Gemmobacter sp. 24YEA27: one gene and its partners. Each later gene encodes a partner of the first gene's protein in a complex. Links are inferred from orthologs where the notes say so. Each region holds a gene or a part of one and is shown in the gene's direction. Other genes may lie near its edges. The genes, in order: dnaN, QNO18_RS13300 and QNO18_RS02645.

Region 1 (3,079 bases):
CGGTGGATGTGCTGATGGTGGATGATGTGCAATTCATCGCCGGCAAGGATTCCACCCAGGAGGAGTTCTTCCATACGTTCAACGCGCTGGTAGATCAGAATAAGCAGATCATCATCTCGGCCGACCGCGCGCCTGGCGAGATCAAAGATCTGGAAGACCGGATCAAATCACGGCTGCAATGCGGCCTGGTGGTTGACCTGCATCCGACCGATTACGAACTGCGCCTCGGTATTCTGCAGCAGAAAGCCGAATTCTACCGTGGCCAATATGGCGGGCTCGCGATCAGCCATGGCGTGCTGGAGTTCCTCGCGCATCGTATCACGACCAATGTTCGGGTGCTGGAAGGCGCGCTGACCCGACTTTACGCCTTCGCCTCGCTGGTTGGGCGTGAAATCACCCTGGAACTGGCGCAGGACTGTCTCGCCGACATTCTGCGCGCCTCGGATCGCAAACTGTCGATCGAGGAGATCCAGCGCAAGGTCGCCGAGCACTATAATATCAGGCTCTCGGATATGATCGGGCCAAAGCGCCTGCGCACCATCGCGCGACCTCGTCAGGTGGCAATGTATCTGTCAAAACAGCTGACTTCGCGCTCTTTGCCGGAAATTGGCCGCCGTTTCGGCGGACGTGACCATACAACAATCATGCATGGCGTGCGGAAGATCGAGGAACTGGCGGCGCTCGACAGCCAGCTTGCTGATGACATCCAGTTGCTCAAGCGGCTGTTGCAGGGCTGACCGCCCGATTTCTTGCAAGAAATCGGCCCGGAGTTTTTAAAAACTCCGGGTTGCGCCAGATGGATACGGCTCGGTCTTGACGAGACTGGCAAAGCTTCGCAAAGTCGGGCAAAACAGGCAACCGGGCTTCCCGGCTCGCTTCGTGCGCCCTGAATGCGGGCAAGAGGATTTGGACGAATGAAACTCTCGATCGAACGCGCATCGCTTCTTAAGGCGCTGGCTCAGGCTCAATCCGTTGTCGAGCGGCGTAATACGATCCCGATCCTTGCCAATGTGCTGATCGAGGCTGAAGGCGCCCAGGTGTCCTTCCGCGCGACCGATCTGGATATCGAGGTGGTCGACCGGACCGATGCAATGGTCGAACGCGCCGGAGCAACCACGGTCTCGGCGGTCATGCTGCATGAGATCGTGCGGAAACTGCCGGATGGCGCGCTGGTCAACCTGTCAGAGGATGGCGCCTCGGGGCGGCTGACCATCACGGCAGGGCGCTCGACTTTCAGCCTGGCGACGCTGCCGAAAGAAGATTTCCCGGTGATGGCGTCATCGGAATACAGCACGAATTTTTCGGCCCCAGCCACCGATCTGCGCCGGCTGTTCGACAAGGCGAAATTCGCGATTTCGACCGAAGAGACACGCTATTATCTGAACGGCGTTTATCTGCATGTCTCGACCGGCGATGATGGCCCGGTCTTGCGCGCGGTAGCGACCGATGGTCACCGCCTTGCACGGATCGATGCGCCGCTGCCGGCGGGCGCCGAAGAGATGGCAGGCGTGATCGTGCCGCGCAAAACCGTCAACGAGCTGCGCAAGCTGCTTGATGATGATGAGGCGAAAATCGCGGTTTCGGTTTCCGAGACCAAGATCCGCTTCGCGACCCCGGCAATCACGCTGACCTCGAAAGTGATCGACGGCACTTTCCCGGATTATACCCGCGTGATCCCGCAGCATAACACCCGCCGGCTTGAGGTCGACGCCAGCGAGTTCGCCAAAGCGGTTGACCGGGTGGCGACCGTGTCGTCAGAGCGCTCGCGCGCGGTGAAGCTGTCGCTTGACGAGGATCGGCTGGTGCTTTCGGTCAATGCGCCGGACAGCGGTGCAGCTGAGGAAGAGCTCGCCGTTGCCTATGCCGATGAGCGGCTGGAAATCGGCTTCAACGCGAAATACCTGCTGGAGATCGCCAGCCAGGTGGATCGTGAGAATGCGGTTTTCCTGTTCAATTCTTCAGGTGATCCGACGCTGATGCGCGAGGGCAATGACACATCGGCAGTCTATGTCGTGATGCCGATGCGCGTCTGATTTCGGGCCGCAAAGTGGGGGCCAGCCCCCACACCCCCGGGATATTTAGGGACAGAAAATGAGCGGGCTTTGGGTCACTGCGCTGAGCCTGTCGCATTTTCGCAGCCACCAGGCTTTGCGGCTGGAATTTGACGGAAGACCGGTGGCGATTTCCGGGGCGAATGGCGCCGGAAAGACCAATATTCTGGAAGCGGTGTCGCTTCTGTCGCCGGGGCGCGGTTTGCGTGGGGCGACGTCTGAGGAATTCATCCGCCGGCCCGAAGCAATCGGCTGGAAAATCACTGCGGATGTATCGGGCCCGGGCGGGTTGCACCGGCTGGAAACCTGGGCCGAACCGGGCGGAACGCGGCAGGTCCGGCTTGATGACAAGGCCACGACCCAGCTGGCGCTTGGTCAGGTGATGCGGGTTCTGTGGCTCGTGCCGGCGATGGACCGGCTCTGGCTGGAAGGCGCCGAGGGGCGGCGCAAATTCCTCGACCGCATGGCTTTGTCGTTTTTTCCCGACCATGCCGAGGCCACGCTGGCCTATGAAAAGGCGATGCGGCAGCGCAACCGCCTGTTTCGCGACGACGTCAGTGACCCGCACTGGTATTCCGCGCTTGAGGCGCGGATGGCCGAGACCGGCGCGATCATCGCCGCCAACCGGAGCGCGGTGCTGGAGCGGATCAAAGCGGCCCAGGCCGGGGCGGTTTCGGCCTTTCCCCGTGCCGATCTCAGCCTGAGCCACCCGGAAGATGACAAGGGCAATCTTGCCGCCGCCCTGGCTTTGGGCCGGCGGCGTGATATGGCGGCAGGCCGGGCGCTGATCGGGCCGCATCGTGCCGATCTCGAGGCGGTCTACAGCGACAAGGGCGTGCCGGTCGCGATGTGCTCTACCGGCGAGCAGAAGGCGCTTCTGATCTCGCTGATCCTTGCCAATGCGCGCGCTCTGGCGGCCGAGACCGGTTTCGCGCCGGTTTTGCTGCTGGATGAGGTGGCGGCGCATCTCGACCCGGGCCGGCGGGCGGCACTTTATGACGAGATCTGTGCGCTTGGCGCCCAGGCAC
Region 2 (2,952 bases), 2.0 Mb from region 1 along the record:
ACTGTTCCTCTCCTTCGAAGGGATCGACGGATCCGGCAAAAGCACCCAGGCCCGGCGCCTCGCCGAGAGCCTGCGTGCCGAGGGCCGCACGGTCACCCTGACCCGCGAACCCGGTGGCTCGCCTGGGGCCGAAGAAATCCGCCGCCTCGTGCTTGAGGGCGCCACCGACCGCTGGTCGGCCGAGACCGAGATCCTCCTCTTCACCGCCGCCCGCCGTGACCATGTAGAGAAGACCATCCGCCCGGCGATTGCGCGCGGCGAGGTGGTGATCTGCGACCGGTTTGCCGACAGCACCCGCATCTTCCAGGGCCTGACCCGGGGTGATCTGACGGCAACCGTCGACCGGCTCCATGACCTGATGATCGGGATCGAGCCCGATCTCACCGTGCTCATCGATCTTGCGCCCGAGACCGGCCTCGCCCGTGCTACTGCCCGCCAGGGCCATGAGATGCGGTTCGAGGATATGGGCCTCGCCTTCCAGACCGCCGCCCGCAACGGCTTTCTCGCCCTCGCCGATGCCCATCCGGGCCGGTTCCGGGTGATCAGCGGCGATGCCTCGCCCGACCAGATCGCCGCGCGCATCCGCGAGACCGTGGCGCCGGAACTGCCCCCTTCCTCCTGACCGAAATTCTCCGGAAGGGCTTTGTACGGATTGGCCCGCGCAAAGCAGGGGCACTGCGCCTGCCCGCAGCCCCTTTCCCCAGGCTCCCCGACATGCAATGAAAGCCCATGGCTGACGATCCTGATCTTCCGGAACCCGACCGCACTGAAGGTGCGCCCCATCCCCGCGAGACTGCTGCGGTGTTTGGCCAGCAGGCTGCCGAGGCCGGTTTCCTCGACGCCTGGAACCATGGCCGGCTGCATCACGCCTGGATGCTCACCGGCCCCAAAGGCGTCGGCAAGGCCACTCTGGCCTGGAAGATCGCCCGTTTCCTTCTGACGACACCTGATCCCGGCACGGATGGCGGCCTTTTCGGCACGTCCGATCTGCCCGCCTCCCTCGACACCGATCCCGAAAGCCCGGTCGCGCGGCGGATGCGCGCTTTGGCCGAGCCGCGGCTGTTCCTCTTGCGCCGCGCCCCGAATGACAAACGCAACGCCATCTCGCAGGTGATCACGGTTGATGAGGTCCGGCGGATGAAAAGTTTCTTCGCCCTCTCTGCAGCCGATGGCGGACGCCGCGTCGCCATTGTCGACAGCGTTGACGAGATGAACCCCAATGCCGCCAATGCGCTTCTGAAACTGCTTGAAGAGCCGCCGCCCGGCACCACGTTCCTCATGGTCTCGCATCAGCCGGCGCGGCTCTTGCCGACGATCCGCTCGCGCTGCCGCGAGCTGCGCCTTACACCGCTGGCCCCGGATGCGCTTTCCGATGCGCTGACCCAGGCCGGGGGCGTGGCGCAGCCGCATGAGATCGCGGCCCTGAGCGAACTCGCAGGCGGCTCGGCGGGCGAGGCCTTTCGCCTGACCAATCTCGAAGGGCTCGAAACCTATGCTGCGCTGGTGACGCTGTTTTCCACCTTGCCGCGCCTTGACCGCCCGCGCGCGCTTGCGCTGAGCGAGGCCGCTGGCGCCCGGGGCCAGAGTGACCGGTTCGACCTCGTCCTGACCCAGATCGAGCTTTTCCTCTCGCGACTTGCCCGCGCTGCCGCCAAACGCGAAACCCCGCCCGAAGCCGCGCCGGGCGAAGCGGCGCTCTTTGCCCGGCTCGCGCCCGGAACCGCCGCCGCCCGCCCCTGGGCCGAACTTGCGCAAAGCCTGACGCTCCGCGCCCGGCGCGGCAAGTCGGTCAACCTTGACCCTGCCGCGCTTCTCATGGATATCCTCCTGAGGATCGACGCTATGGCGGGAAGCCTCGCCTCCGGCTGACATGCCGGCCAGAACCGAGACCGGAATACGATGCCCCCCGAAACACGCCACGATACGCCCGCCGATATGCCCTCTCTGCCGCTGCTGGTTGACAGCCATTGCCATCTCGATTTCCCGGATTTCGAAGGGCAGACTGATGAGCTGATCGCCCGTGCCGCCGCCGCCGGTGTCACGCGGATGGTGACGATCTGCACCAGGATCGCGCGGCTGCCCTTGTGCCAGAGCCTGGCCGAGGCCCATCCCGGCGTCTTCTACACCTATGGCGTCCACCCGCTGCATGTGACCGAGGAACCGGCAATCACCGCGCCGGAGCTGATCGCGCTGAGCCAGCATCCGAAATTCGTGGCCCTTGGCGAAACCGGGCTCGATTTCCACTATACGCCCGAGACCCGCGACGCGCAGCTCGCCTCGCTCCAGGTCCATATCGAGGCCGCGCAGCTCTCTCGCCTGCCGCTGGTGATCCATTCCCGCGATGCCGATGCGGATATGGAGCGCCTGCTGACGGATGGTATGAAGACCGCGCCCTTCAGCTGCGTGATGCATTGCTACACCTCCGGCGCAAGGCTGGCGGAAGTGGCGCTGGATCTGGGCTTTTACCTCTCGATGTCGGGGATCGCCGCTTTCCCCAAAAGCAAGGAGATCCGCGATATCTTCGCCCGCGCGCCGCTTGACCGCGTGCTGGTCGAGACCGACAGCCCCTATCTCGCGCCGCCGCCCTATCGGGGCAAACGCAACGAGCCGGCCTATGTCGCCCATACCGCCCGTGTGGGCGCGGGTCTTTTCGGGCTGAGCGAGGCCGAATTCGCCCGCGCCACCAGCGCGAATTTCGACCGGCTGTTTCCCCGGGCTGCCGCGTTCGGGGCTTTGCCGGGCGACGGCCAGCCCCCCGCCGGGGTCCCGTCGCCAGCCAGCGCCCCGTCGGCGACCGGAGGCCAGCCATGAGCCTCCTGCGCTTTACCATTCTCGGCTGCGGCTCCTCCGGCGGCGTGCCGCGGATCGGCAATAACTGGGGCGATTGCGATCCTTCCAATCCGAAAAACCGGCGCCGCCGCTGTTCGATGCTGGTCGAGCGGATCAGTGCCG
Region 3 (3,151 bases), 120 kb from region 1 along the record:
TGGCCGAAGATTTCACCTCGACGCGGCGCGCTTCGCGCTGATAGGTCGCGGCAAGCGAGGCGATCTCTTTCGGCACCGTGGCCGAGAACATCAGCACGCGCTTTTCTTCCGGGGCGCCGCCCAGCAGGAATTCCAGATCCTCGGCAAAGCCCATATCCAGCATCTCATCGGCCTCATCGAGGACGACCGCCGCCAGTTCCGACAGATCAAGCGACTTGCGCTCGACATGGTCGCGCAACCGGCCCGGAGTGCCGACCACGATATGGGCGCCCTGGGAAAGAGCTCGGCGTTCGGTGCGGTAATCCATCCCGCCCACGCAAGAGGCCACGACAGCCCCCTCATACAGCCAGACCAGTTCGCGCTGCACCTGAAGCGCCAGTTCGCGGGTCGGCGCGATGACCAGAGCCAGCGGCTTTTCCGGCGGCAGAAGCCGGTCGATGCCGCCCAGAACCTCGGGCGCGATGGCCAGGCCGAAGGCCACCGTCTTGCCCGACCCGGTCTGCGCCGAAACCAGCAGATCGCGCCCGATCAGTTCGGGGCCAGCACGGCCTCCTGCACCGGGGTCAGCGCGGAATAGCCCTTGGCTGCCAGCGCCGCCTTAAGCGGGCCTGCGATAGAATCAATCGTCATTATTTGTCCTGTCAGGGAGCCAGTCGCCCCCGCATATGAGCCAGAAAGAAGGCCCAGAGCACCGCCGCAACCCTCCCGGTCGCGGCCCGGAGCAGACAGGCCTGGGGGCGCCATACAGGGTTTTCCCGCCACTGTCCATAAATCACCGCCCATCAGGCCCCAGACAGCAAATCGCCCTGCCCGCCAAGGCCGAACCGGGCCCGCCACCTCTGTTCCAAGGCCGATGTTCCGGGTATGATCCCCGCTATTATGCCAGCCCTCTGCCGCGATTGCCTGACCCGATTCGAACCAGGACAGCCAGGTATCGACCAACCGGGCCTGGTGGGGCGTGGCCGCCGCTGCCCCTCCTGCCGGTCGCCCAGGGTCATCGTCCATGCCGAGCTCGACCACCTTTCCATCGCCCATATGGATTGCGACGCCTTTTACGCCAGCGTTGAAAAACGCGACAATCCGGCGCTGCGAGACCAGCCGCTGATCGTCGGCGGCGGCAGGCGCGGCGTGGTTTCGACCTGTTGCTATCTTGCCCGGATCAAAGGCGTGCGCTCGGCCATGCCGATGTTCCAGGCGATGAAGCTCTGCCCCGAGGCCGTGGTCGTGCCCCCCCGCATCGCGCATTACGCCGAAGCGTCGCGGCAGATCCGCGCCATGATGGAAGAGCTGACTCCCGACATTGAACCCCTGTCGCTGGATGAGGCCTTTCTCGATCTCTCTGGCACCGCGCGGCTGCATGGCGCGCCGCCTGCCGTGCTGCTCGCGCGGCTGACAAAGCGGATGGAGGACGAGATCGGCGTTTCCGGCTCGATCGGCTTGTCGCATAACAAATTTCTGGCCAAGATTGCCTCGGATCTCGATAAGCCGCGCGGCTTTTCGGTGATCGGGCGGGCCGAGACCCAGGCTTTCCTGATGCCAAAACCGGTCGGCATCATCTGGGGTGTCGGCGCAGCGAGCCGGAGCGCGCTTGAGGCCGCAGGGGTCAGAACCATTGCCGATCTCCTCCGCTGGGACCGTCGCGATCTGGCATTGCGATTTGGCCAGATGGGCGAACGCCTCTGGCACCTGGCGCGGGGCGAAGACCATCGCCGCGTCAGCCGCGATACCGGTCTGAAATCCATCTCAAAGGAAACCACATTTTTTGAGGACACCACCGATGCCGATTTGCTCGACGGCCATCTCTGGCGGCTTGCCGAACAGGTCTCCGACCGCGCGAAAGCCAAGGACCTCGCCGGCCGCACCGTCACGCTCAAACTGAGAAAGGGTGACTTCCAGATTGTCACCCGCCGCCAGGCGCTGTCAGATCCGACCCAGCTTGCCGACCGCATCTACCGCACCGCGCGCAATATGCTCGACCGCGCAGGCGTCAGGGGCCCGTTTCGCCTGATCGGAACCGGCCTTGCCGATCTCTGCCCCGGAACTGAGGCCGACCGCAGCCCCGACCTTCTCGACCCGACCGCCGCCCAGCGCGCAAAGGCGGAACATGCGGCAGATGCGATCCGCGCCCGTTTCGGCAAGGATGCCATCATCAAAGGCCGGGCCTTGCGCTGAGCCTTTTCCTTCTGGCGTAATATTCCCGCCAGCGACGTCTAGAGCCTCCCCGGAGACAGAACAGAGACGGGCACTGCGATCTGACCCTTGCTGATCTTCAGAGAGGGGGAAAGCGATGCTGTGCTCAGCAAGGCGAGACGGCACTGACCTGCCCCGAACCTGGATCCAGCGCGCGGCAAGCCAGGTCAGCGGGTCGCGGGCCGCGACATTTCCCCTTCCACAGCCCCGCCCGGAAGGCGCCTCTTCTGCCCCCGCAATTGTGTTTTCAACCGGGCGAATAAGGTCAGTCGAAGAACGGCGTCATCTGCGCCACGATCACCGAATTCTCGGCCAGAGCGCGCTCCATCAGCACGACCTCGTCTTCGCCGATCTCATCCCCGGCGGCCCGGCGCTCTTCAAGCGTGCCAAGCCCCTGGACTTCCAGCGGCGAGAGATCGGCATCCTTCAGGATCGCCACCGTCTCGCGCACCGCCTCTGCCTCATCCACGCCCGAGGCATAGCACAGCAATGCCGCTCCGGTCGCTTTCTCCGGGAGACCGTCACCGGCCTTGCGACCAACCTCGACCACCAGCGAATAGACCTGCTGCGGACGTTTTTCTTTTACCGGCTTCTCAACATCATCCATGTCGCGCCCCCAAATCCTTCAAAGGATTTGGGCCGGTTTCTGCTCAGAAACCGACCCGCGCCCCTGTTCACCTGCGGCTCAGTCGCGCAGCAGCTCGTTGATCGAGGTCTTGGACCGCGTCTGTGCATCGACCCGTTTCACAATCACCGCGCAGTAAAGGTTCACCCCGTTCTTCGAGGGCAGCGAGCCCGCGACAACGACCGAACCTGCCGGCACTTCGCCATACATCACTTCGCCGGTCTCACGGTCGACGATCTTGGTCGATTTCCCGATGAACACACCCATGCCCAGGACCGCGCCCTCACGCACGATGCAGCCCTCGACAACCTCGGACCGCGCGCCGATAAAGCAGTT

The links.
Region 2: the proteins of dnaN (region 1) and QNO18_RS13300 are in contact, whole or in part, in a cryo-EM structure (PDB 8GIZ), measured with the Escherichia coli proteins. The link is inferred for Gemmobacter sp. 24YEA27 from one-to-one orthologs.
Region 3: the proteins of dnaN (region 1) and QNO18_RS02645 are in contact, whole or in part, in a solved structure (PDB 1OK7), measured with the Escherichia coli proteins. The link is inferred for Gemmobacter sp. 24YEA27 from one-to-one orthologs.

What each region holds. Positions count from the first base shown.
Region 1 is NZ_JASJPW010000001.1:644,202-647,280, forward strand. Bases 48-2,973 are described here. They hold dnaN (DNA polymerase III subunit beta), read left to right. Parts: upstream 48-914; coding sequence 915-2,033; downstream 2,034-2,973. Other genes in these bases: dnaA (chromosomal replication initiator protein DnaA), read left to right, coding at 48-737; recF (DNA replication/repair protein RecF), read left to right, coding at 2,092-2,973. Also shown: more of dnaA, read left to right, coding at 1-47; more of recF, read left to right, coding at 2,974-3,079. UniProt on the Escherichia coli protein: Confers DNA tethering and processivity to DNA polymerases and other proteins. Acts as a clamp, forming a ring around DNA (a reaction catalyzed by the clamp-loading complex) which diffuses in an ATP-independent manner freely and bidirectionally along dsDNA.
Region 2 is NZ_JASJPW010000001.1:2,665,002-2,667,953, forward strand. What follows is about bases 1-2,799. They hold QNO18_RS13300 (DNA polymerase III subunit delta'), read left to right. Parts: upstream 1-729; coding sequence 730-1,869; downstream 1,870-2,799. Other genes in these bases: tmk (dTMP kinase), read left to right, coding at 1-622; QNO18_RS13305 (TatD family hydrolase), read left to right, coding at 1,900-2,799. In the rest of the region: more of QNO18_RS13305, read left to right, coding at 2,800-2,811; QNO18_RS13310 (MBL fold metallo-hydrolase), read left to right, coding at 2,808-2,952. UniProt on the Escherichia coli protein: Part of the beta sliding clamp loading complex, which hydrolyzes ATP to load the beta clamp onto primed DNA to form the DNA replication pre-initiation complex.
Region 3 is NZ_JASJPW010000001.1:524,989-528,139, forward strand. What follows is about bases 28-3,025. They hold QNO18_RS02645 (DNA polymerase IV), read left to right. Parts: upstream 28-879; coding sequence 880-2,172; downstream 2,173-3,025. Other genes in these bases: QNO18_RS02640 (DEAD/DEAH box helicase), read right to left, coding at 28-481; QNO18_RS02650 (hypothetical protein), read right to left, coding at 2,456-2,797; dapD (2,3,4,5-tetrahydropyridine-2,6-dicarboxylate N-succinyltransferase), read right to left, coding at 2,876-3,025. In the rest of the region: more of QNO18_RS02640, read right to left, coding at 1-27; more of dapD, read right to left, coding at 3,026-3,151. UniProt on the Escherichia coli protein: Poorly processive, error-prone DNA polymerase involved in translesion repair and untargeted mutagenesis. Copies undamaged DNA at stalled replication forks, which arise in vivo from mismatched or misaligned primer ends.